3 regions of the Pseudarthrobacter sp. 05T312 genome follow, and region 2 is predicted to be linked to each of the others. Evidence: riboswitches for the same ligand, from Rfam matches in the RefSeq annotation. Region 2 holds a riboswitch; each other region holds the start of a gene.
What was found. A riboswitch is a leader RNA that binds a small molecule or an ion and turns the genes downstream of it on or off. The one in region 2 is predicted to bind S-adenosylmethionine.
Positions count from the first base shown of each region.

Region 1: it holds a riboswitch for S-adenosylmethionine, as region 2 does, so the genes downstream of both, AC1DIP_RS14145 (bifunctional o-acetylhomoserine/o-acetylserine sulfhydrylase) here and AC1DIP_RS03970 (aminotransferase class V-fold PLP-dependent enzyme) in region 2, are expected to answer to the same signal.
Region 3: it holds a riboswitch for S-adenosylmethionine, as region 2 does, so the genes downstream of both, AC1DIP_RS11695 (cobalamin-independent methionine synthase II family protein) here and AC1DIP_RS03970 (aminotransferase class V-fold PLP-dependent enzyme) in region 2, are expected to answer to the same signal.

Region 1 covers NZ_JBFTLY010000010.1:97,894-105,383, forward strand. The annotation lists gene metX (homoserine O-acetyltransferase MetX) at 1-200, opposite strand, end outside; SAM riboswitch class IV at 213-328, opposite strand; gene AC1DIP_RS14145 (bifunctional o-acetylhomoserine/o-acetylserine sulfhydrylase) at 463-1,788, opposite strand; SAM riboswitch class IV at 1,833-1,947, opposite strand; gene AC1DIP_RS14150 (VOC family protein) at 2,107-2,739, shown strand; gene AC1DIP_RS14155 (HNH endonuclease signature motif containing protein) at 2,945-4,726, shown strand; gene AC1DIP_RS14160 (CPBP family glutamic-type intramembrane protease) at 4,813-5,592, opposite strand; gene AC1DIP_RS14165 (DeoR family transcriptional regulator) at 5,658-6,446, opposite strand; gene hutI (imidazolonepropionase) at 6,548-7,490, opposite strand, start outside.
Region 2 covers NZ_JBFTLY010000001.1:801,966-809,455, forward strand. The annotation lists gene AC1DIP_RS03950 (trypsin-like peptidase domain-containing protein) at 1-127, shown strand, start outside; gene AC1DIP_RS03955 (hypothetical protein) at 173-550, opposite strand; gene AC1DIP_RS03960 (metal-dependent transcriptional regulator) at 598-1,308, opposite strand; gene AC1DIP_RS03965 (class I SAM-dependent methyltransferase) at 1,358-2,116, opposite strand; gene AC1DIP_RS03970 (aminotransferase class V-fold PLP-dependent enzyme) at 2,202-3,620, opposite strand; SAM riboswitch class IV at 3,657-3,770, opposite strand; gene hisN (histidinol-phosphatase) at 3,923-4,735, opposite strand; gene rsgA (ribosome small subunit-dependent GTPase A) at 4,780-5,895, opposite strand; gene aroA (3-phosphoshikimate 1-carboxyvinyltransferase) at 5,879-7,264, opposite strand; gene AC1DIP_RS03990 (DoxX family membrane protein) at 7,271-7,490, opposite strand, start outside.
Region 3 covers NZ_JBFTLY010000007.1:98,185-105,674, reverse strand. The annotation lists gene AC1DIP_RS11725 (thioesterase domain-containing protein) at 1-294, shown strand, start outside; gene AC1DIP_RS11720 (HAD-IIA family hydrolase) at 291-1,127, opposite strand; gene AC1DIP_RS11715 (TrmH family RNA methyltransferase) at 1,198-1,860, shown strand; gene fbaA (class II fructose-bisphosphate aldolase) at 1,964-2,983, shown strand; gene AC1DIP_RS11705 (DUF3151 domain-containing protein) at 2,984-3,403, shown strand; gene AC1DIP_RS11700 (uracil-DNA glycosylase family protein) at 3,485-4,117, opposite strand; gene AC1DIP_RS11695 (cobalamin-independent methionine synthase II family protein) at 4,329-5,537, opposite strand; SAM riboswitch class I at 5,551-5,655, opposite strand; gene AC1DIP_RS11690 (adenylosuccinate synthase) at 6,004-7,293, shown strand; gene AC1DIP_RS11685 (DUF1508 domain-containing protein) at 7,473-7,490, shown strand, end outside.

The DNA.
Region 1 (7,490 bases), on a different contig from region 2:
CGGGTCACATGGGTACTGCCGGTCAGAGCGTGCTCGATCAGGATGGCATTGCTGGCGTCCGCGTTGAGCGTCCCCCAGGTTTCGTAGGCCAGGGTCACATCCGGGAGGTATCCCCCGGCTTCGAGTTCCAGACCCCCAATGGAGGCGTAACGGACGATTCCATGTTCAGGGATGGTGGTTCGGGCGACGGTAACCGTCATGGCAAGACCTCTTCTACGCGCTTGCCTGCCGTCGTCTGACCGGCAGGCCAGGTCCTCACCCGGGGCACCCCACCGCGGATGGAGGGTTGCCGGCCAGCAAGCCGGGGCTGTCACTGGCACTCATGACCTGGTTCGAGTGTACGAAACACCCCCCGCTCCTGGCCAAGAGTATGACTGGTTGTGACTTCCCGGCTTGCTGCGCCCCCTGCCGGCCTCCTTACTGGCGGGCCGGCATCTCTCTCATGGGGGCCGGCGTCGTTCCTTAAGCCCCTTCGGTGCCCTTGGCGGCCCGGAAGCCTGCTTCCAGGTCAGCCAGGATGTCGTCGATGTGCTCCAACCCAACGGAAAGCCGGACCAGGCCGGGGTGCACCCCGGCCACAACCTGCTGCTCCGGTGAGAGCTGGCTGTGCGTGGTCGACGCCGGATGGATGACCAGGGAGCGCACGTCGCCGATGTTGGCCACGTGCGAGTGCAGCTCCAGGGCGTCGACAAAGCGCTTGCCGGCTTCCGCGCCGCCGGCCAGGTTGAAGGCGACGACGGCGCCCGTTCCCTTGGGCCCGTACTTGCGGCCTCGCTCGTACCACGGGCTGGACGGCAGCCCCGCGTAGGCGACGGATTCGACGTCGTCCCTTGCCTCGAGCCAGCGCGCCACATCCGTGGCGTTCGCAACGTGGCGCTCCACCCGCAGGCTCAACGTCTCCAGGCCCTGGGAAATCAGGAACGCATTGAAGGGCGAGACAGCCGAGCCGAGGTCGCGCAGCAACTGCACCCGGGCCTTGAGGATGTAGGAGAGGTTGGCGCCGAGCGCGCCGCCTTCGCCAAGGTCGCGTGCATAGACCAGGCCGTTATAGGTGGGGTCCGGGGTGTTGAAGCCGGGGAACCGTTCCGGGTCCTTGCCGAAATCGAACCTGCCGGAATCGACGATGACGCCGGCGATGGCCGAGCCGTGGCCGCCCAGGTACTTGGTGGCCGAGTGGAGCACGATGTCCGCGCCCCATTCCAAGGGGCGGATCAGGTATGGGGTGGAAAGGGTGTTGTCCACGATGAGGGGCACGCCGGCCTGGTGGGCCACTTCGGAGATGCCTTCAATATCCAGGACGTCCTGGCGCGGGTTGGACACCACTTCACCGAAGAAAAGCTTGGTGTTGGGCTGCACGGCGTCGCGCCACTGGTCCAGGTTGTCAGGATCAGCCACGAAGGTCACCGAGATGCCGAACTTCTTCAAGGTGTGGGCGAACAGGTTGTAGGTTCCGCCGTAAAGGCTGGGGCTGGCCACGATATGGTCGCCTGCCTCAGCGATGTTCAGCACTGCAAAGGTCTCCGCAGCCTGCCCCGAACTCAGCAGCAATGCCGCCAGGCCGCCTTCAAGGCTGGCGATCCGTTGCTCGACGGCATCCTGGGTGGGATTGCCGATGCGCGTATAGATGGGTGCGAGTTCGGCCAGGGCGAAGCGGTTGGCCGCGCTTTCGGCGCTCGGGAACACAAATGACGTGGTCTGGTAGATAGGCAGGGCGCGGGCCCCTGTTGCGCTGTCCGCCTCCTGGCCAGCATGGATCTGGCGGGTTTCAAAAGACCAACCGTTGGACATCCAAATCTCCTTTGACATGGGCCCGGCATGCTCACCAGCAGTGCGGGCCGCGCTTGCTCCCGGCTGTTGCCGGAGAGCCAGGTCTTCACCCGGGGCACCCCACCGCGGATGGAGGGTTGCCGGCCAGCGAGCCGGGGCTTGGCGCTGGCACTCATGACCTGGGCCCAGTCTAGGAACCTGACGGTTGCCGTGGACAGCATTGTGACGAACATGGTCTTGCCCCGGGGCATTTGCACAGGGGCAAGACCACGCGAAATGCCAGTAAGGGTATCCTTAGCTGAGAGCCCGATCACAAAGTGCCAAGATGTTCGCATGCGCATGGATCACGTCTCTTACGCCTGTGAACACGATGGCCTCGCGGCCACTACCGAACGTATTGCAACTGCCCTCGGCGTTGAGGCAGTGAAGGGTGGCGTCCACCCCCGCTTCGGAACCAGGAATATGATCATCCCCCTGGCCGGCCACAAGTACCTCGAAGTCGTCGAGGTCCTGGACCACCCGGCGTCGGACAAGGCACCGTTCGGCCAGGCCGTACGTGCCCGCTCCGCTGCCGGTGGCGGCTGGATGGGCTGGTGCGTCGAAGTGGACGACCTCGCCCCCTTCGAGGAACGCCTGGGCCGCGCCGCCGTGAACGGCAACCGCAAGTTCCCGGACGGCCGCGAGCTGGTCTGGAAGCAGATTGGCATCCTGGGCCTCATCGCCGATCCCCAGGTGCCCTACATGCTCAAGTGGGAGGGCGATCCCTCTCTCCACCCGTCCCACGCGTACGAGAGCAACCTCAAAATGAGCTGCCTGACCATCGCCGGTTCCGCCTCGCGCGTTACCGAGTGGCTGGGCGAGCCCGTGGAGAAGCCGCTTGAGGACGTTGCGGTGGAGTGGGTGGCCCCGCACGGTACCCCAGGCATCCTCTCGGTCACGTTTGAGACCGCCAACGGAGCTGTCACCATCTGACCCTCCCCCGTTCCTCCCCGGACCATTTCGGGGAGGTCCCCGGCGTGTGCCCGGGCAAACTTCGGCCGCCATTGGGTGGTGACAACGGCGTCACCACCCAATGGCGGCCGAATTCATTTAATAAGGTGCCCCCTGCGCCGTTACCAGGGCGCCAGCGTGAACCGCGCCCACTTTGAATGTCAGTGCCTCGTTGGATGATGTGGGTATGGGAATCAGCGGGGGTGTTGGGGTGGTGTTGGAGGGTGTTCGTGCCTCTGTTGCTGCCCTGGATGCGCTTGATGTCGAGGATACTTCCCTGGCTGCCGGCGCCGGCATTGGTTCCGGTGTTGACGTGCTCCAGCGGCGCTACGAGATCCGGCTGGAGCGCTTGGAGGTTGCGGCGCGGCTGGAGGCGCAGCTCGCCGCGGTGAAAGCACAGGACGCTGCCGACGCCGTTGAGTTCCAGGAAGCCATGACTCCGCCGGATGCCTCGGTGCAGGACCGCACTTACGCGCAGATGTCGGTGGTGGAGGAGATCGCGGGTGTCCTGACCATCAGCTCCGCCGCAGCGGGGGCAATGGTGGAGCACTCACGCCGGATCTGCTCCCTGCCGCTGGTATCCGAGGCCCTGGCCGCCGGAGAAGTGTCGTGGCAACACGCCCGGATTGTCGCGGACGAAACCGAGGGCCTTACCCCTGAGGGCGAGGCGTTTTTGGTGGCGCATTTCTTCGACCCGGCTGCACCCCACCCCGCCCGGGGTGCCGCGCCGGGGGAGCTCGTTCCGTCACGGTTCCGGGCGAAGGTCCGGGCGTGGCGGGAACGCCACCATCCGGAATCGATCGAGAAACGCCATGCAAAGGGGGTAGCTGACCGCCGGATGGAATACACCCCTGACAAGGACGGCATGGCCTGGGTCTCCCTCTACCTCCCCGGGGACACCGCGTGCGCGATCTGGAACCGCACCACCGCCACCGCCCGCGGACTCCAGGGCCCCGACGAACCCCGCACCCTCACCCAGCTCCGGCCGGACATCGCCGCCAGCCTCCTCCTCGGCGCCGTGCAGGTGGCGGGTGAGGGTTCCGCCGGCACCGCCCCGGGCACCCAGGGCTTCACGGGGATCGGGAAGGTTCCTGCTCCGCGGGCCGATGTGCTGGTCACCGTGCCGGTGTTCGCGCTCCTCGGCCTTACCGATGAACCCGGCGTACTGGATGGTTTCGGGCCGATCCCGGCGTCCATGGCACGCAAACTTGTCGCCGACGGGGCGGACTCGTTCTACCGGGTCCTCGTCGACCCCCGGGACGGGGCACCCTTGGAGATCGGCCGCAAAAACTACCGGCTCACCGGGGCCATCAAACACTGGATCCGCATGCGCGACACCACATGCACCTTCCCCGGCTGCACCAACAAAACCCCCGACAACGAAACAGACCACCTACAAGCGTGGGAACACGGCGGCACCACCAACGTCAACAACCTCGCACAGCTCTGCCCCAAACACCACCGACTCAAACACCACAGCCAATGGACACCCGACCCGGCCACGAGCAAGGACCCGCCCGGCTGGACCTCACCCACCGGACGCCACTACAACCCCGAACGCCAGGACCCCGAACCAACCCACTGGCCGCCGGGAATCCTGCCGCTGGAGGCAATCGTGGGGCACACCGATGCGTCAGGTCCGCCCGAACGGACAGCTGGCCGTGGCAACAGTGGTCAACCCAATGACACGCCTGGACTCAGCGACGCCCCAGAACTTGCTGACACCGTTCCACTGGCTGCAGCGCCAACGTGGCGCGGGTTGCATCTGTCGGAAGATATCCCTTGGCAGCAGGTCATCGCATCGATGCCGCTGTGGCCTGATCCGCCTGTCGAAGAACCGCCAGGTGAGAACATGGTGGACCCCGGCGAGCTTTGCCCCGCTGATCCCCTGTGGGATGAGTTCCATGCAAAGTCTTTCGAGCTGCCCGCTGACCCGCAGGCGGGCTGGCAGCTGCTGCTGGGCATGTGAAGGTGGGTGGTGTTGGGCATTGCGGGAACACAACACTTGTGCCGCACAGGTAGCCACTAAGCCCCCCCTGCCAGGCCGCGGCGGCGCTAGCCCAGCCCTACGGCCTTACCGAAGAGGCTAAAGCCGACGAATGCCACAATGTCCAGCAGCGCGTGGGCGATGACCAGCGGCATGACGCGCTTGGTGCGGGTGTAGAGCCAGGCGAAGACCACCCCCATCACGGCGTTCCCAATGAAGGGACCAAAGCCCTGGTAAAGGTGGTAGCTGCCACGCAGCACGGAACTCACGGCGATGGCCAGTGGCGTGCTCCAGCCGAACTTCCCGAAGCGGTCCATCAGGTACCCCACCACAATGACTTCCTCCAGCACCGCGTGGCGCATCGCCGAGAGGATCAGGACAGGAACGGTCCACCAGTACGCGTCGAGGGCACTGGGGATGATGGCGGTGGTGATGCCGAGCGCCCGGCCGGCCGCGTAGAGCCCCAAGGACGGTATCCCGATCAGCGCGGCCAGCCCCAGACCCTGCAGCAGGTCCTTTCCGGGCCGGGCGAAGTTGAATCCCAGCTTCCGAAATGCTGAGCCGGAGTTCTGTGCGTCTCCGGCGGAAGCCTGGCGCTGGTCGGTGAGGAAATAGAGAACCAGCAGCACAGGCACCAGCGCAAAGATGATGTCGAGCAGCTGATACGTCAGATCGAAGTACTCGCGGGTGCTCTGCGAGCGGTTCAGGGTGGAGGTACCCTCGGCCAGCGGGGCGCGGGTCATCTTGTCGAGCAGCTGCACCACGGAGTAGACAGCGGACTGGCCCAGGGACAGTCCCAGGACGATCCAGACTTCGAGCCGCAGTCGACGGCGTGAGGGAACCAGCATGTTCCCATCTTGCCTTCAGTTTCTGGATCCTGCCTGACGGAACTCCCCCCAGCCTCCCGGGAGTATCAGGCAGGTGCCACGATCACTTCCGTGCCGTTGGCTTCAAAGGCTGCCTTGTCGCGCGCAGAGATCCCGGAATCGGTGATCAGGCGGGTGAAGTCGTACCCGTCCATCGTGGCAAAGGCCCGCACTCCGACTTTGGAGGAATCAGCCAGGACGTAGGACACCCGGGCGCGGGAAGCCAGCAGGGCATTGACGGAGGCCTCGCCCTCCCCCGTGTTGGTGGGTCCCACCTCCGGGTCGATACCGTTGACACCGATGAAGGCGATGTCCAGCACCACCTTCTGCATGATGATGTCCGTGTAGGGGCCCACGAGCTCATACGACCGCGGGTTGAGGATGCCGCCTGTCACCATCACCTTGATATTGGGCCGGACCGCCAACTGGCCCGCAATGTTGATGGCGTTCGTTACGACCGTGAGCGTCGGCTGGTTGGAGGGTGCATTCAGGTCCTCCCGGGTGGCCAGGATCTGTGCAAGCGCGGTGCTGGTGGTGCCTCCGCAGAGACCAATGACGGCGCCCGGCCGGATGAGGGCCGCGGCGCACTGCGCGATCTGTTCCTTCGCTTCGGCATGGTCGTCGCGGTTGTAACGTCCGGGCAGGTCATACGCCAGGGCGCCGGTGGTGGCACCGCCGCGCGTCCGCGTCAGCAGGCGGCGCTTGGCAAGGCTGTCCAGGTCGCGCCGGGCTGTGGCAGGGGAAACGTTGAGGGTGCTGACGATCTCGTCGACTTCTACCTGGCCGGTTCTGGCGAGCAGGTCCAGAATCGCTGTCAGCCGGTCGGTGCGCGTCATGCAAGCGGGCCTTTCGATACATCAGCCACCGCTTCGGGATGACGTTTCCTGATTCTAACCATACGGAAAAGATCAGGAACAATCATACAGCAGGAGACGTGCTAACGCCCGCGCACTCCGGCCCGCCACACAGCGTACGTCAATGGCATCCCGGGACGGTAAGCGAGATGGGTCGCAGAAGGCGCATTCAGCAGGTGCAGGTCGGCCCGGTGTCCGACGGCGATGGACCCCACGGCGCGTTCACCGTCGACGTCCCGGCCGGCTTCCTTGTGCAACGCCAGCGCGCCGCCGTAGGTGGCGGCCCGGACAGCCTCGTGCACGCTCAGGCGCATCTGGAGCACGGCCGTCGTCACGCAAAAGGCCATGGAACTGGTGTACGACGTGCCGGGGTTGCAGTTGGAGGCCAACGCCACCTGCACCCCCGCGTCGAGAAGTTCGCGGGCGGGAGCCAACGGCTGGCGGGTGGAGAGGTCGCAGGCAGGAAGGCACGTGGCAACGGTGCCCCGCTGCCCGGTTCCCAAGGCCGGATCCCAGCCTGACCAGGATGCGGCCAGGGCTTTCACATCCTGCGCGGCAAGGTAGTTCACGTGGTCCACGCTGGCCGCGCCCAGCTCCACGGCAAGCTGCACGCCGGGACCCTCGCCGAGCTGGTTGCCGTGCACCCTCAGTCCCAGGCCGGCCTCGCGGCAGGCCACCAGCACACGGCGGGATTGTTCGGCATTGAAGGCGCCCTCTTCGCAGAAGACGTCGGCCCACTGGACGTACGGGCGGACCGCAGCGAGCATCGGCCCGCAGGCCAGCTCGGTGTATTCCTCCGGGTCCTGCCCGGCTGGAACCAGGTGTGCGCCGAGGTAGGTCACCTGGTCCGCGATGGTGGAGGCAATACGCGCGCTCCGGGCCTCGTGTTCGACGTCCAGGCCGTAGCCGGTCTTGGTTTCGAGGTAGGTGGTGCCCTGCGAGACTGCCTCGGCAACCCGCCCCATGGCAAGGCGGGTGAGGTCGAAGTCGGAGGTGGCCCGCGTGGCGTTCATGGTGACGGCGATG
Region 2 (7,490 bases):
AAGCCTGCAGCGCCTGCTGTTCGCCGATGCCATCGGACAGCCGCTCGACCTGGCCGTGCTGCGTGATGGCACGGAACGCCACCTGACGGCTGTCCCGGAGGAAATGACGGCCAACGGCGCTGGCTAAGGCTCGACGCCGGCCCCGGCACCAGGGGCGGGCACGTCCGGATGGCTAGGGGCTGACCTGAGGTGCTTTTACGTCAGCGATGCCTACGAAACGCGTTCCCACGCCGTCGTACTCGCTGCGAACGCAGCCCGGACGCACGGCGGGAACCTCGGACGGCGCGTGGTGCCCGCACACCACGTAGGTGAAGTCCGGCCACCACTTCTTGGGCCGGGCCGCCTCCTCGTACCCGCACACGGCGCACTCCAGGTGCACCCAAACAGGCCGTTTGCCGGTGCGGTTGGCCCGTGACTGCACCAGCCAGGGCGGGGGATTGTCCAGGAGGTTACGGAGCTCGGCCTCGGACATCCACTTCGGCAGGCCATGGCGCTGCGCCATCTCAAGGGGAACATCCAGGGTTATTGCTGCGTCGCGTCTGCTGATCATCACCTTCCACGATACGGGAGGCGGCCAAATCGACGGTGAGGGGTGGCCTAGCTTCCCAGGATGCAGCCCGGGTGCGGTGTTTCGGTGGAGAGCCACAACGCGGAGGCGATCTCATCTGCAAGGTCGAAGTCGCGGGTGCCGCCGGGACCGGCGATGCGCACCATCAATGCACCACCGAACGGGCGCCGTCCCAAAACCTCGACCTCGGCGTCGAGATCGATGTCCTGCGCAGCGAGATACCGCAGGAGCTCCGGATTGTCATCGCTGATGCGGGTGATTTTGCCGCTGTGCCCCTGATCCAGCCCGGCAAGCAGGTGGGCGCTGGGCATCAGCACCTGGCCGTCCGCGGTGGGAATGGGATCGCCGTGCGGGTCCCGTTCCGGGTTTCCGAGCTTGGCGGCGACGCGTTCGATGAACGTGTCCGAGACCGCGTGCTCCAGCTGTTCGGCTTCATCGTGGACCTCGTCCCAGCTGTAGCCAAGACGCTGGACGAGGTAGGTCTCGATGAGCCGGTGGCGCCGGACCATGGACAGGGCCAGGCGCAGGCCGGACTCGGTCAGGGTGACGGCACTGTAGGGCTTGTGGTCCACCAGCCCCTGGTCCTTCAGTTTGCGGACCATCTCCGACACGGAGGAGTTCGCCACGCCCAGCCGCTGTGCGAGCTGGGAGGAAGTGATGGGCTTGTCCTGCCATTCGGTGAATGAATAGATGACCTTGACGTAGTCCTCGATCGAGGAGGAGGGTGCGCTGGTCTTCACAGGTCCAAGCCTACCGGTTTGGCTGGTCGGGCAGGGTGCGTTGACCGGGTCAGGCCTTGGTGGCGCGCCAGGCCAGTGTCAGGTAGGGGAGGTCGAGTTCCTGCCCCGGAGCGTGGGCCAGGTGTTCGTGCAGGTACCAGTCCAGGTTGGCAAGAACCTTCACCCGCGTCGCTTCACCGGCCCGCAGGTAGTAGCTGCGCGATTTGGTGAGCTCCATCAAGTCACCGGTGGTCACCCTGTCCTGCCAGTGGGTGACGTGACCTTCGAGCCCGTGGAATTCGGGCCCGACGACGGGCTTGTGGCCGGGCCGGTAGACATCGCCGGCGTGCATGATCCGGGAGAGCCGGTGCACCCAGGGGACGGAGGTGTCCAGCTGGTTCCAGACCAGGCCCAGGCTTCCGTGCGGGCGCAGGACGCGCGCCAGCTCGGTGCTCGCTGCTAGGGGATCGCACCAGTGCCACGCCTGGGCAACGGTGACGACGTCGAAGGCAGCGTCGGGAAGGCCTGTCGCCTCGGCCGTCCCCGGTGCAGCCGTGGCGGCGGGGCAGTGGGCCGTCAGCTGGGCGAGCATGTCCGCGGAAGGGTCGACGGCGGTGACGTCCAGTCCCATGGCCAGCAGCAGCGCGGTGAACTTTCCGGTACCTGCGCCGACGTCCAGGGCGTCATGGGCTCCGGCCGGTACCAGCCACCGCGCGGATTCGGCCGGATAGCCGGGCCGGACGCGCTGGTAGTGGCGGCCGCCGTCCTGGAAGCTCTGCCCGAGCTCCGTGCGCCGGCCGTGATCAAGCCTGGGGCCACCCCGAACCACGCGTGGCCTCCTTCTGGTGCTGCCTGCGGATGTCCTTCGAATTTACCGCATGACCGGCATCAGCAGGCAGTCGCTGCCCCGCGGCCTAGTCGTCGAGGCAGGGGGCTGCGCCGGCCGTCCCGGGGGTATTGGGTGCCCAGTGCGGGTAGGTGCGGAAGTCGTTGGCGGGCACCCAGCGGCCAGCATCCACCACGTAGTCCCATCCCAGTCCCTTGCTGCGCAAAGCCCGGATACCGGCAAGGAGGCGTTCGGCATCCTCCAGCCGCGAGCCCACGCCGAAACTCGCCCGGAGGGAGCCGGAAGGCAGGCCCAGGCGCTTCAGCAGGGGATGGGCGCAGAAGCGTCCGTCGCGCAGGCCCACCCCGTGCTCTGCGGAAAGGTAAGCGGCCACCAGTCCTGCGTCGTAGCCCTCCACCGAGAAGTTGACCACGCCGATGGTGTCCGTTTCCGGGTTGGTGTCCTTGAAGATCTGGTGGACGGTGACGCCGTCGATGTCCTGCAGGCCCTCCACCAGGAAGGAACGGATGGCGGATTCGTGGGCGTGCCACCGGTCCTGGTCGAGTTCGGCGATGACCTGGGTGGCGCGGGCCAGGGTGGCGGCGCCGAGGACGTTCGGCGAGCCCCCCTCGTGGCGGGCCGGGCCAGTGGCCCAGCTGACGCCGTCGAGCCGTGCTTCCTTGACGGCGCCGCCGCCGGCGAGGTGGGGGACGCCGCTGTCCAGCCAGTCGGGACGGCCCACCAGGACACCCGCGCCGAACGGCGCGTACAGCTTGTGGCCGGAAAAGGCGAGGTAGTCGACGTCGTCCGCGCTGATGTCCACCCGGCGGTGCGGCGCGAGCTGGGCCGCGTCCACCACGATCCGCGCGCCGTGCTGGTGGGCCAGCGCGGCCAGGGCGCGGATGGGAAGAATCTCGCCGGTGACGTTGGAGGCGCCGGTAACGGCCAGCAGGCTGACGCCGCCCTGCTCCAGTTCGGTCCGGACGGCGTCAAGGGTGCCGGTGATGGTGTCGGCGGCAACGATGCTGCGGTGCGGAACGCCCTGCCATGGCAGGAGGTTGGCATGGTGTTCGATGTCCAGGTAGAGGACTTCGCCGTCATGCCGGCCGCCGGTGGCAGGCAGGCAGCCGGCCAGGAGGTTCAGTGAGTCGGTGGTGTTGCGGGTGAAAATGACCGAATCATCCTGCCGGCCGCCCACGAAGTCCCGGACAATGCTGCGGGCGTTCTCGTAAACGGACGTGCTGATTTGGGACGCGTAGCCGGCACCGCGGTGGACACTGGCGTAGTAGGGCAGGATCTCGTTCAGGTAGGCGGAGACCACGGAGAGCGCCGGAGCCGATGCGCCGTAGTCAAGGTTCGCGTACCGGATGTGGCCCCCGGAAATCAGCGGTGCCTGGATTTCGGCGCCTGTGACGGCAGCGAGGGGACGGCGGGCAGCGGCGTGGCGATCGCCGGGAGTGCCGGATCCGGCAATGGCGGGCTGGGGGGAGACGGTGGCAGTTGTCACAGAGACCTCACTTGGATACAGGACTCCGGCATAGGGAATCCGCGCTTGCCGCATCCACTCCGGACCGGCCTGGTCGTCACCCGGGGCACCCCGCCGCGAATGGAGGGTTGCCGGCCAGCAAACCGGGGTTTTGCGCTGGCACTCGTGACCTGCATAAAAGCGTAGGACATGGGGCGGCCAGGATTGAAGCCGCGGCAATTGTTAAGGGCTTTGTTACGCAATATCGAATAAACGACGCCGGACACCCCCGTCTGGAGGTGTCCGGCGTCGCAATATTCGCCTAAGGGGCAGAACCGTGGCAGTTACAGCAGATCGTCCAGATACGGGTTGAGGCGGTGCAGCACCTCGGAGTGCAGGATCGAGTTGGTGGCCAGTGCGTTCCCTCCGAACGGTCCGTCTTCGCCTTCCAGGGAGGTGAACCGGCCGCCCGCCTCAACCACGATCGGCACCAGCGCAGCCATGTCGTAGAGGTTGAGCTCCGGTTCGCAGGCGATGTCCACGGAGCCCTCTGCCACCATGCAGTAGGACCAGAAGTCGCCATAGGCCCGGGTACGCCAGACGTCCTCGGTCAGCCCGAGGAACTCGTTGAGGTTTCCGCGTTCCTTCCAGCCGCTGAGGCTTGAGTAGGAGAGGGAAGCGTCGGAGAGGGTCGAGACGTTGGACACGCGGAGGCGGGTGGCAGCGGCCAGGGACCTGCCCATGTACGCGCCCATGCCCTTTGCCGCCCACCAGCGCTTGCCGAGGGCCGGTGCGCTGACCACGCCCACCACGGGTTCGCCTTCGTCCACCAGGGCGATCAGCGTGGCCCAGACCGGCACCCCGCGGACAAAATTCTTGGTCCCGTCGATGGGATCGATGATCCAGCGCCGCGAACCGTGCCCGGTGCTGCCGAATTCCTCGCCGAGGACGGCATCGCGGGGCCGGGAACGGGAGAGCTGGCCCCGGATGGCTTCCTCGGCTGCCTTGTCGGCGTCGGTGACGGGCGTCAGGTCCGGCTTGGTCTCAACGTGGAGGTCAAGGGCCTTGAAGCGGCTCATGGTCTGGTCATCCACGGAGTCGGCCAGGACATGGGCCAGGCGCAGGTCATCGTTGTAGCTCGAAGCGGGTTGGATCATGGTTACAAACTACCGTCTGCGGACGCATCTGCCGGGAGAACGCGTCAGTTGACGCTGCCAAGCTCCTTGGTTTCCTGCGCTTCCATGCGCGGATCAGCCCCAAGCAGGCGCCGGAGCGATGCGAGGCGTGCCGGGCCCGTGGGACCTGCGTGGCCGCCCGCCACCCAGTCATCGAGCCCGCAGTCCACCGCCGTTGCAGTGTGCTTGCAGCCGCGTTCACAGTTTTCGATCCCGGGGGAGAGGTCCGGGAATGAGCGCAGGATCCGGTCCGGGTCCACGTGCGCCAGTCCGAAGGATCGGATACCGGGGGTGTCGATGATCCAGCTGCCGGCCGGCGCGTCAGCCAGGCGCAGGGCCAGGGCTGACGACGACGTGTGGCGGCCACGCCCCGTGACCGCATTCACTCCGCCCGTCGCCCGCTCGGCGCCGGTCAGGGCGTTCACCATGGTGGACTTTCCCACACCGGAGTGCCCGAGCATCACGGTGACCTTGCCGTCGAGGTGGGCGCGAAGGGCTGCCACCGCGGCGCTGTCCAGCCGGGCGGAGAGGCCGTCGTCGGACCGTGCATCGATTCCGGACGCCTGCGCGTCCGCTGTCCGGCTGATGATTACCGGAAATTCCAAGTGCGTGTAATTGGACAGCAACCCGGCCGGGTCCTTGACGTCGGCCTTGGTGACCAGCAGGATCGGTTCGATCCCGGCGTCGTAGGCTGCCACGAGGGCGCGGTCGATGAACCCGGTGCGGGGCTCCGGGTTGGCGGCCGCCACCACGATTACCAGCTGGTCTGCGTTGGCCACCACGGCCCGCTCGATGGGGTCGGTGTCGTCGGCGCTACGGCGCAGGAGGGTGTGGCGGTCCTGGATTTTCACCAGGCGGGCAAGCGTGTCCGGCGCGCCGGACACGTCGCCCACAAGCGAGACGAAGTCACCGGCGACAACCGGTGACCGGCGGAGTTCGCGGGCACGCGCTGCGATGACGATGCGCTCGTTGTCCGAGTCCTCGCCCACCACTGCCGTGTACCGGCCACGGTCAACCGTAATGATCCGCCCGGTCTCGGCGTCGTCGTGGCTGGGCCGGTCCTTGGTGCGCGGGCGGGAACCTTTCTTGCTGGGGCGGATCCGGACGTCGGATTCGTCCCAGGAGTCAGTGCTCCGCGCCACTGCCACGCCCTTCCGGCCGCGGTGCCCCGGGAGCGGACTGGGCCAGCATGCCGGCCCACAGCTGCGGGAAGTCGGGCATGGTCTTGGCGGTAGTGGCGATGTCCTCCACCTGGACGCCGCTTACCGAGAGACCCAGGATTGCCCCGGCGGTGGCCATGCGGTGGTCGGCGTAGCTGTGGACGACGCCGGCGTGCAGCGGCGCGGGCCGGATGACCAGGCCGTCGCTGGTTTCCTCGGCGTCGCCGCCGAGCCGGTTGATTTCCGCGACCAGGGCCGCGAGCCGGTCAGTCTCATGCCCGCGAAGGTGGGCGATCCCGCTGAGCCGGGAAGGCCCCGTGGCAAGGGCGCAGAGTGCCGCGACCGTAGGAGCCAACTCGCTGGTGTCGGCAAAGTCGCCGCCCTTGATTTCGGGGCCGCCGGTGACGGTCAGGATTCCGTCCTCAAGGGTGACCGTGGCTCCCATCCGGGCGAGGATCCCGCGCCAGAGGTCGCCCACCTGCTGCGTTTCCGTGGGCCAGTTGGGGATGCGGACCGTGCCCTGCGAGGCCAGGGCCGCTGCCAGGAAGGGCCCGGCGTTGGAGAGGTCCTGTTCGATTCTTTGGTCGAAGGCCCGGATGGGTCCGGGCGCCACCACCCAGTGGTTGGGGACCGAATCGTCCACGGACACGCCGGCGCCGCGGAGGACGGCCACCGTCATGTTGATGTGGTCCAGGCTTGGCACCGGCTTCCCGACGTGCTCAAGGTGCAGGCCGTCGTCGAACCTTGCTCCCACCAGCAGGAGGGCGGAGACAAACTGCGAGGAGGCGCTGGCATCAATCACCAGGTGACCGCCCCGGACTGCGCCGGTCCCTTCCACCACGAATGGAAGGGACGACGGCGTGGCCCCGTCCTCGGCGGAAACCGCGACGCCCAAGGCTTTGAGGGCCTCGATGATGGTCCCCATCGGACGCTTCCGGGCGTGCGGGTCGCCGTCGAAGACGCTGGCGCCGCTGCGGAGCGCCGCAAGCGGTGGGACGAACCGCATGACGGTGCCGGCCAGCCCGCAGTCGATCCTGGGGGTGGATGGAACCGCTGACGCCGGGATCGGAACAACCTCCAGGTCAGGCCCAAAGTCGCCGTCGCCGGGCACTTCGGTGATGGTGGCGCCGAGCTGCCTCAGCGCATCGATCATCAGCGCGGAGTCCCTGGAGTGCAGGGGCGCCCGAAGACGCGATGGTCCGTCCGCGAGGGCGGCCAGGACCAGGTACCTGTTGGTCAGGGACTTCGATCCGGGGACCGTCACGGTTGCATTGACGGGCCGGGACGCAAAAGGCGCGGCCCAGTACTGGACAGGTGTTCCGGATTCCCGGGTGGCAGCTGCTGCGGTCATTCGTGCCTAGGCTCCCGCGGCGTTTTCGACGGCGCGGCGTACAGCCTTGTCCGCCTTGTTCAGCTTCTTGGTGGTGGTCCTGCGGGCGTCGGCGGCCAGGTGCGAGGCGTTCCGTCGCGCGTCGGCGGCAAGGTGCTCGGCGCGCCAGGCCAGCCCGGGCTTGCCGGCCGTATCCACGGAGGCGAGCAGGGCACCCCCGCTCAGGGAAAGGTTCTTGAGCAGCTGG
Region 3 (7,490 bases), on a different contig from region 2:
TCCGCCTACATCTACCACTTCGAGGGACGGCAGTTCGCCGGGCAGCTCGGCACGGCCAGGATGGCCTACCTGGGCAACCCGAAGGACGCCACCGTCGACTACGAAACCGCATCCGAAACCTGGGCCGTGGTCTACAAGGACAACATGGTTTCAAGCAGCCTTCAGACCACCGGGGCAGTACCCGCCCATGCCAGCCCGGGCTGGAATCCGCAGATCTACCGGCCCCTGGTCACGGGACTGCTGGACGAGTACTTCCCGCTGCCCCGGGGCGGAACCCGGGTCAGTATCTTCTAGATCTGGTTCTTCAGGTCCGCTACGGAGTTGAGCACCTGGTTGGGCCGGAACGGGTACGCGGCGATGTCGTCCTTGTGCGTGATGCCGCTGAGGACCAGGACCGTGTGCAGGCCGGCCTCCATGCCGGCGATGATGTCCGTGTCCATCCGGTCACCGATCATGGCCGTGGTTTCCGAGTGTGCGTCGATCTGGTTCATCGCAGACCGGAACATCATGGGGTTCGGCTTGCCCACGATGTACGGTTCGCGGCCGGTGGCCTTGGTAATCAGGGCCGCGATGGCACCAGTGGCCGGCATGGGGCCGTCCTTGGAAGGGCCGGTTGCGTCCGGGTTGGTGGCGATGAACCGGGCGCCGGCGAGGATCAGGCGGATGGCCATCGTGATTGCCTCGAAGGAATACGTGCGCGTCTCGCCGAGCACCACGAAGTCCGGGTTCTGGTCGGTGAGGATGAAGCCTGCCTCGTGCAGCGCCGTCGTCAGCCCTGCCTCGCCGATGGTGTAGGCACGGTTTCCGGACTCCGCCCCGCCGGCGGAGACCTGGTCCTTCAGGAACTGGGCCGTGGCCAGGGCTGACGTCCAGATGTTCTCCTCCGGGATCTCGAGGCCGGAGGCACGCAGGCGGGCTGCGAGGTCGCGGGGCGTGAAGATGGAGTTGTTGGTCAGCACCAGGAACCGCTTGGACGTATCCACCCAGCGCTGGATCAGCTCGGCCGCGCCGGGAATGGGCTGGTTTTCGTGCACCAGGACGCCATCCATGTCCGTCAGCCAGCACTCGATCTCCTGGCCGCTGCGGTATACCGCGGGGTTGCCTGTTACCTGGTCCTCGTCTGCCATGCCTGCCTCCGCCTGTGATGGTTGCCCGAAGAGTCCAGTCTAGTGTTGAAGGGTGAACCAAACGCCCGGCATGACAGACGAACCCGACCACCAGCCCGGGGAGGCCGAACCCGCAAAGGCGGAGGTCGGCGTCGGGCCCTGGGAAGGGGAACTGCCGGAAGGCGACCACTGGGACCCTGACCTCCTGGCCGACGGCGACCGGCGCAATGTGCTGGACAAATACCGCTACTGGAAGCATGAGGCGATCGTCGCGGAGCTGGACTCCCGCCGGCATAACTTCCACGTGGCCATCGAAAACTGGCAGCACGACCTGAACATCGGCACCGTGGTGCGCACCGCCAACGCCTTCCTCGCCAAGGAAGTCCACATCATCGGCCGACGCCGGTGGAACCGTCGCGGCGCCATGGTCACCGACCGCTACCAGCACGTCCGCCACCACCCCACCGTTGAGGACTTCGTGCAGTGGGCGCAGGGGGAGGGACTCGCGATCATCGGGATCGACATCTTCCCGGACTCGGTGCCCCTGGAGACCTACGAGCTGCCGCGCGACTGCGTACTGGTGTTCGGGCAGGAGGGCCCGGGCCTGACCCCGGAAGTCCACCAGGCCGCCGCCGCCACCCTGTCCATTGAGCAGTTCGGCTCCACCCGTTCCATCAACGCCGCGTCCGCCGCGGCCATCGCCATGCACGCCTGGATCCGCCGGCACGTCTTCAACCAGCACCCGGGGGCGTAACCCAGAGCACTCCCAGCCCGGGAATGGCTAGGATGGTGCCAAGCCGTAAGCGGTCTACTTGAGGGTCATCCACCCACAGACGAAACTCAGCAGAGGAGCCAGCATGCCCATTGCAACCCCAGAGATCTACGCCGAGATGATCGACCGCGCGAAGGCCGGCGGATTCGCCTTCCCCGCCGTCAACGTCACGTCCTCGCAGACGCTGAACGCAGCGCTCCGCGGCTTCGCCGAGGCAGAGTCCGACGGCATCGTGCAGGTTTCCACCGGCGGTGCCGCCTACTGGTCCGGCGCCTCCACCAAGGACATGGTTGCCGGTTCCCTGGGCTTCGCGGCGTTCGCCCGCGAAGTGGCAAAGAACTACGGTGTCAACATCGCCCTGCACACGGACCACTGCCCCAAGGACAAGCTGGACGGTTTTGTCCTGCCCCTGCTGGCAGCCTCCGAGGCTGAGGTGAAGGCCGGCCGCAACCCGCTGTTCAACTCCCACATGTGGGACGGCTCCGCAGAGACCCTGCAGGAGAACCTGAAGATCGCCCGCGACCTGCTGGCCCGCACCGCCGCCGCCAAGATGATCCTCGAGGTGGAGATCGGCACCGTGGGCGGCGAGGAAGATGGCGTGGAGAACGCCATCAACGACAAGCTCTACACCACGGTGGAGGATGCCCTGGCGACCATCGACGCCCTCGGCTCCGGCGAGAACGGCCGCTACATCACCGCCCTGACCTTCGGCAACGTGCACGGCGTCTACAAGCCGGGCGGGGTCAAGCTGCGCCCGGAGATCCTCAAGGACATCCAGGCCCAGGTGGGTGCCAAGATCGGCAAGGACAACCCGTTCGACCTCGTGTTCCACGGCGGCTCCGGCTCCTCCGACCAGGAAATCGCCGACGCCGTTTCCTACGGCGTGATCAAGATGAACATCGACACCGACACCCAGTACGCCTACACCCGTCCGGTGGCTGACCATATGTTCAAGAACTACGACGGCGTCCTGAAGGTTGACGGCGAAGTGGGCAACAAGAAGACCTACGACCCCCGCGTCTGGGGCGCCTCCGCCGAAGCCGGCCTGGCAGCCCGCGTGGTGGAAGCCACCAAGCAGCTCGGTTCGGCCGGAAAGACCTTCTAAATGTCGGATGAGTTCCGCAAGGACCTGATGGGGCCGGAGCCCACGCTCCTGCCTGCCGAGACTGAGGTCAACGCGCAGTTGGAGGCCGGGCACGAGGCCCTGGACCTGGTGGAAAAGCACCCCACGTCCTCGCTGCTCTGGGCCGTGCTGGCTGAGGAGGCGTGGACAGAAGGACGCACCATCGACTCCTACGCCTACGCCCGGGTTGGCTACCACCGGGGCCTGGACGCGCTGCGCCGCAACGGCTGGCGCGGCGTTGGTCCCATCCCGTGGGAGCACGAGCCGAACCGCGGTTTCCTGCGCGCGCTCTACTCCCTGGGCCGGGCGTCATCGGCCATCGGCGAGGCCGACGAGCCGGAGCGGATCGAAAAGTTCCTCAACGATTCCGATCCCACCGCGAAAGCGGCCATCGAGGGCTAGATTCGAATAATTACGACGACGGCAGGTCACCTTCCCAAGGAAGGTGACCTGCCGTCGTCGTAGGTTGAGCCTGCCGAAACCCTAGGCTTTACGGGCGATGCCTGTGCGGGCCATGGCGTCGGCGTAGGCCGCGCGCATGTCCTCGAGGTACTCCTCCTGGCGCGCGGGGGAACCGGCGAACGCACGGCCGCTGAGGGAACGCACCTTGTAGGTCTTCAGGCCGCGGCGCCACAGCAGCGGAACTTCGGTCTTCAGGAGTGCATTGGCCAACCGGTTGGCTTCGGTTCCATGCGCCACGATGACCGAGGCGCGGGGCACCAGGGCCAGGAACTTCAGCAGCGGCTTCAGGCCTGCCTGGATCTGGTCCGGGGTGAACTTGCCGTTGGCTTCGCCGGTGACGTGCCAGGGGTGGACGTTCCACGGCATCACGAACTCGGGGCGCAGGCCCAGCTTCCACTGGAGCCCCAGCATGCGGGTAGCCGCGTCCTGGTCACCGGCCGTGATGAATCCGGACGGGTCCGCCTCGCCGATGTTGGAGAACAGGCTGATGATGCGGCATTCGTCGACGTCATGCATCGGGTCCACATAGGGCACCACGGTTCCGGGCTTGGCCTCCTGCAGGGAATCACACAGTTCGTTGACGGCTGCAACGCTGGGTTCGTAGCGGCGGCTCATGAGCTGTTCGTGGAATGTTTCTGGGGCCAGGGCTGTCATGAAGTGCTGGGTCTCCTGCGGGGATTGGCGTTGCTGCCGCCACGGAAATGGGCACGCGGGGGCGCGACACCTCAGCGGCGGTTGATTGGGGTGGGCCAACTCCGGGTCGGCCTTGTCCAGTTTACCAAGCCCCCGGGAACGGAAACGCCGGTCCCGCGAATCCGCCACGGCGGAACACGGAACCGGCGGGTTCCCGCTTCGCCTCTTGCAGCTACCAGAGGCGGCTGGTGGCGCGGCGGGCGCCCTCGCCGAGGGCCTCCAGCTTGGCGAAGGCGATCTGGGGGTGCACCCTGCCGCCCAGGCCGCAGTCGGTGGAGGCGATGACGTTTTCGCGGCCCACGACGTCGGCAAAACGGACGATGCGGTCGGCAACGAGGTCAGGGTGTTCCACCACGTTGGTGGCATGGGACACGACGCCCGGGATGATGATTTTGCCCTCGGGGAGCTTGGTGTCCTCCCATACGCGCCATTCGTGTTCGTGGCGGACGTTGGCTGCCTCGAAGGAGTAAGCGCCGGCGTTGACCTGCAGCACCGAGCCGATGATGTCGGCGAACGGGATGTCCGTGGTGTGCGGGCCGTGCCAGGAACCCCAGCAGACGTGCAGCCGGATCTGTTCCTGCGGCAGGTCGCGGAGGGCCCAGTTGGTGGCCTCCACGCGCAGCTGGATGAACTTCAGGTAGTCCTCCAGGCTGGGCTCGGGATTGATCTGGTCCCAGCTCTCGGCGAGGGACGGATCGTCGAGCTGCACCGTGAGGCCGGCGTCGACGATGGCCTTGTATTCCTCCCGCATGGCATCGGCGCAGGCGTAGACAAGTTCCTCATCCGACTTGTAGTACTCGTTGGCCACGCGGGCGCAGGAGCCGGGAGAGAGGGATGCTACGAAGCCGTCGGACAACCCGGCGGCGGCGAGGCCGGTCTTCAGGTTCTTGATGTCCGATGCCACCAGGTCCTGGCCCGTGTAGGTCAGGGGTCCGGCGATCTTGGGCTGGGTCACGCTCTTGCGGTGGGACAGGATGCCCGAGGAGGGGTCGTTGTAGGCCTCGTTGAACGCCTGCCGGTCGCGCCGGTCGGGGAAGGAAGTCAGGACAATGTTGCCGGGGGAGGAGCGGTGCACCTGGGCATCGGCCCAGCGGTCCACGTTGGTTGGCTCCAGGCCGCCCAGCCGTGCGAAGGAGTAGTTCCACCAGGCACCGTAGTCCACGGAGTTGGCCATCGTGTGCCCGTATTCGCCGTCGTTGGGAATGTCGATGCCGAGGTCCTTCTGGCGCTGGACCACATCCACCACGGAGGTTTCAAGGAGGTCCAGGAATTCCGGGGTGATGCCATCGGTTTCCTTGGCGGCATTGGCGGCGATGAGTTCAGGGGTGCGGGGCAACGATCCGGCGTGGGTGACGCGGATGTGGTCGGTGTTCAGGGGCATGCTGGAATCTTCCTTTCCATCGGTCCTGGCAGTAGCACCTTCGGCCCGCAGGAATCCTGCTGGACCGTGGTTGCTGCGGCGTCATCGAGCCAGGTCTCTCGGCCGCTCCGGATGGTTCACTCTCAGATAAATGGAGAGACCCGCCTTGGGGCAAGTCTGCGCCGCTTTATGTCGCGGCTCCTTGCGGGCGGCTTCCCTGCTATGCACTCGGGCAGCGCAGCAACGGCTACCTGATCAAGCAGACCGTCACCACGCTGACCTCCACGGCCGCGGCGGGCCACAACAGTGGACAAAGTGCCCTATCGGCTAAACTTGGGTGGTAAGAGCCCCGGAACTCTTGCTTCGTTGCGCCGTGCTGCGGCTGTGCGAAGGCCGGTCTGTTCGGGGCATTCTCATGAACGGCGCTGCATGGGCCTGCCACCTGGTGGCCGGGCCCGGGCGGCCCGAACGAATGGGGGAGGATCCCATGCCAGCAATTGTGATCGTAGGAGCCCAGTGGGGCGACGAAGGAAAAGGCAAGGCCACCGACCTGCTGGGCGGCCGTGTTGACTACGTCGTCAAGCCCAACGGCGGCAACAACGCCGGGCACACCGTCGTCGTAGGCGGTGAAAAGTACGAACTCAAACTTCTGCCGGCAGGCATTCTTAGCCCCAACGCCGTTCCCGTCATCGGCAACGGCTGCGTGGTGAACCTGGAGGCCCTCTTCCAGGAAATCGACGGACTCCAGGCGCGCGGCGCCGACACCTCAAAGCTGCGGGTCTCCGCCAACGCCCACCTGGTGGCGCCCTACCACCAGGTGCTGGACAAGGTGACCGAACGCTTCCTGGGCAGCCGGGCCATTGGCACCACCGGCCGCGGCATCGGTCCCGCCTACATGGACAAGGTGGCCCGGCTGGGCATCCGCGTCCAGGATGTCTTCGACGAATCGATTCTCCGCCAGAAGGTGGAAGGCTCGCTGCGGCAGAAGAACGAACTCCTGGTCAAGGTCTACAACCGCCGCGGTGTGGTGGTGGACGAGATCGTGGAGTACTTCCTGTCCTTCGCCGAGCGGCTCCGCCCGTTGGTCATCGACAGCACCCTGGTCCTGAACTCCGCGCTGGACGAGGGCAAGGTAGTCCTGATGGAGGGCGGCCAGGCAACATTCCTGGACGTGGACCACGGCACCTACCCGTTCGTGACCTCCTCCAACCCCACCGCCGGCGGCGCCTCGGTGGGCTCCGGCATCGGCCCCACGCGGATCTCCCGCTCCATCGGCATCATCAAGGCCTACACCACCCGCGTTGGTGCCGGCCCGTTCCCCACGGAGCTCTTCGATGAGATGGGCGTCTACCTGCAGAAGACCGGCGGCGAATTCGGCGTCAACACCGGCCGTCCCCGCCGCTGTGGCTGGTACGACGCGGTCCTGGCCCGCCACGCCTCCCGCGTCAACGGCTTCACGGACTACTTCGTCACCAAGCTGGACGTCCTCACCGGCATCGAGCAGATCCCGGTATGTGTCGCCTACGACGTCGACGGCGTGCGGCATGACGAGATGCCCATGACGCAGACCGAGTTCCACCACGCGAAGCCCATCTTCGAGTACTTCGACGGGTGGACCGAAGACATCACCGGAGCCCGGACGCTGGCGGACCTGCCGGAGAACGCGCGCAATTACGTCCTGGCGCTGGAGAAGCTTTCCGGAACCCGGTTCTCCGCCATCGGCGTTGGCCCGGACCGGGACCAGACCATCGTGGTGAACGACCTCATCAACGACTGACGACTCCTCCCGGAACGGGGGGATGACGACGGCGGCAGGCCACCTATTGCAGGTGGCCTGCCGCATGTTTTTGGTGGCGGAAAACGAATTTACACAGGCTTAACGCGCGCGGTCTTGTGAGGCTTCCGGTGCCGCCGCCAGACTCGTCTGTACCACCTGGTGCCCAAGGAAGGATCGTCATGGCCGGAAAATTTGAA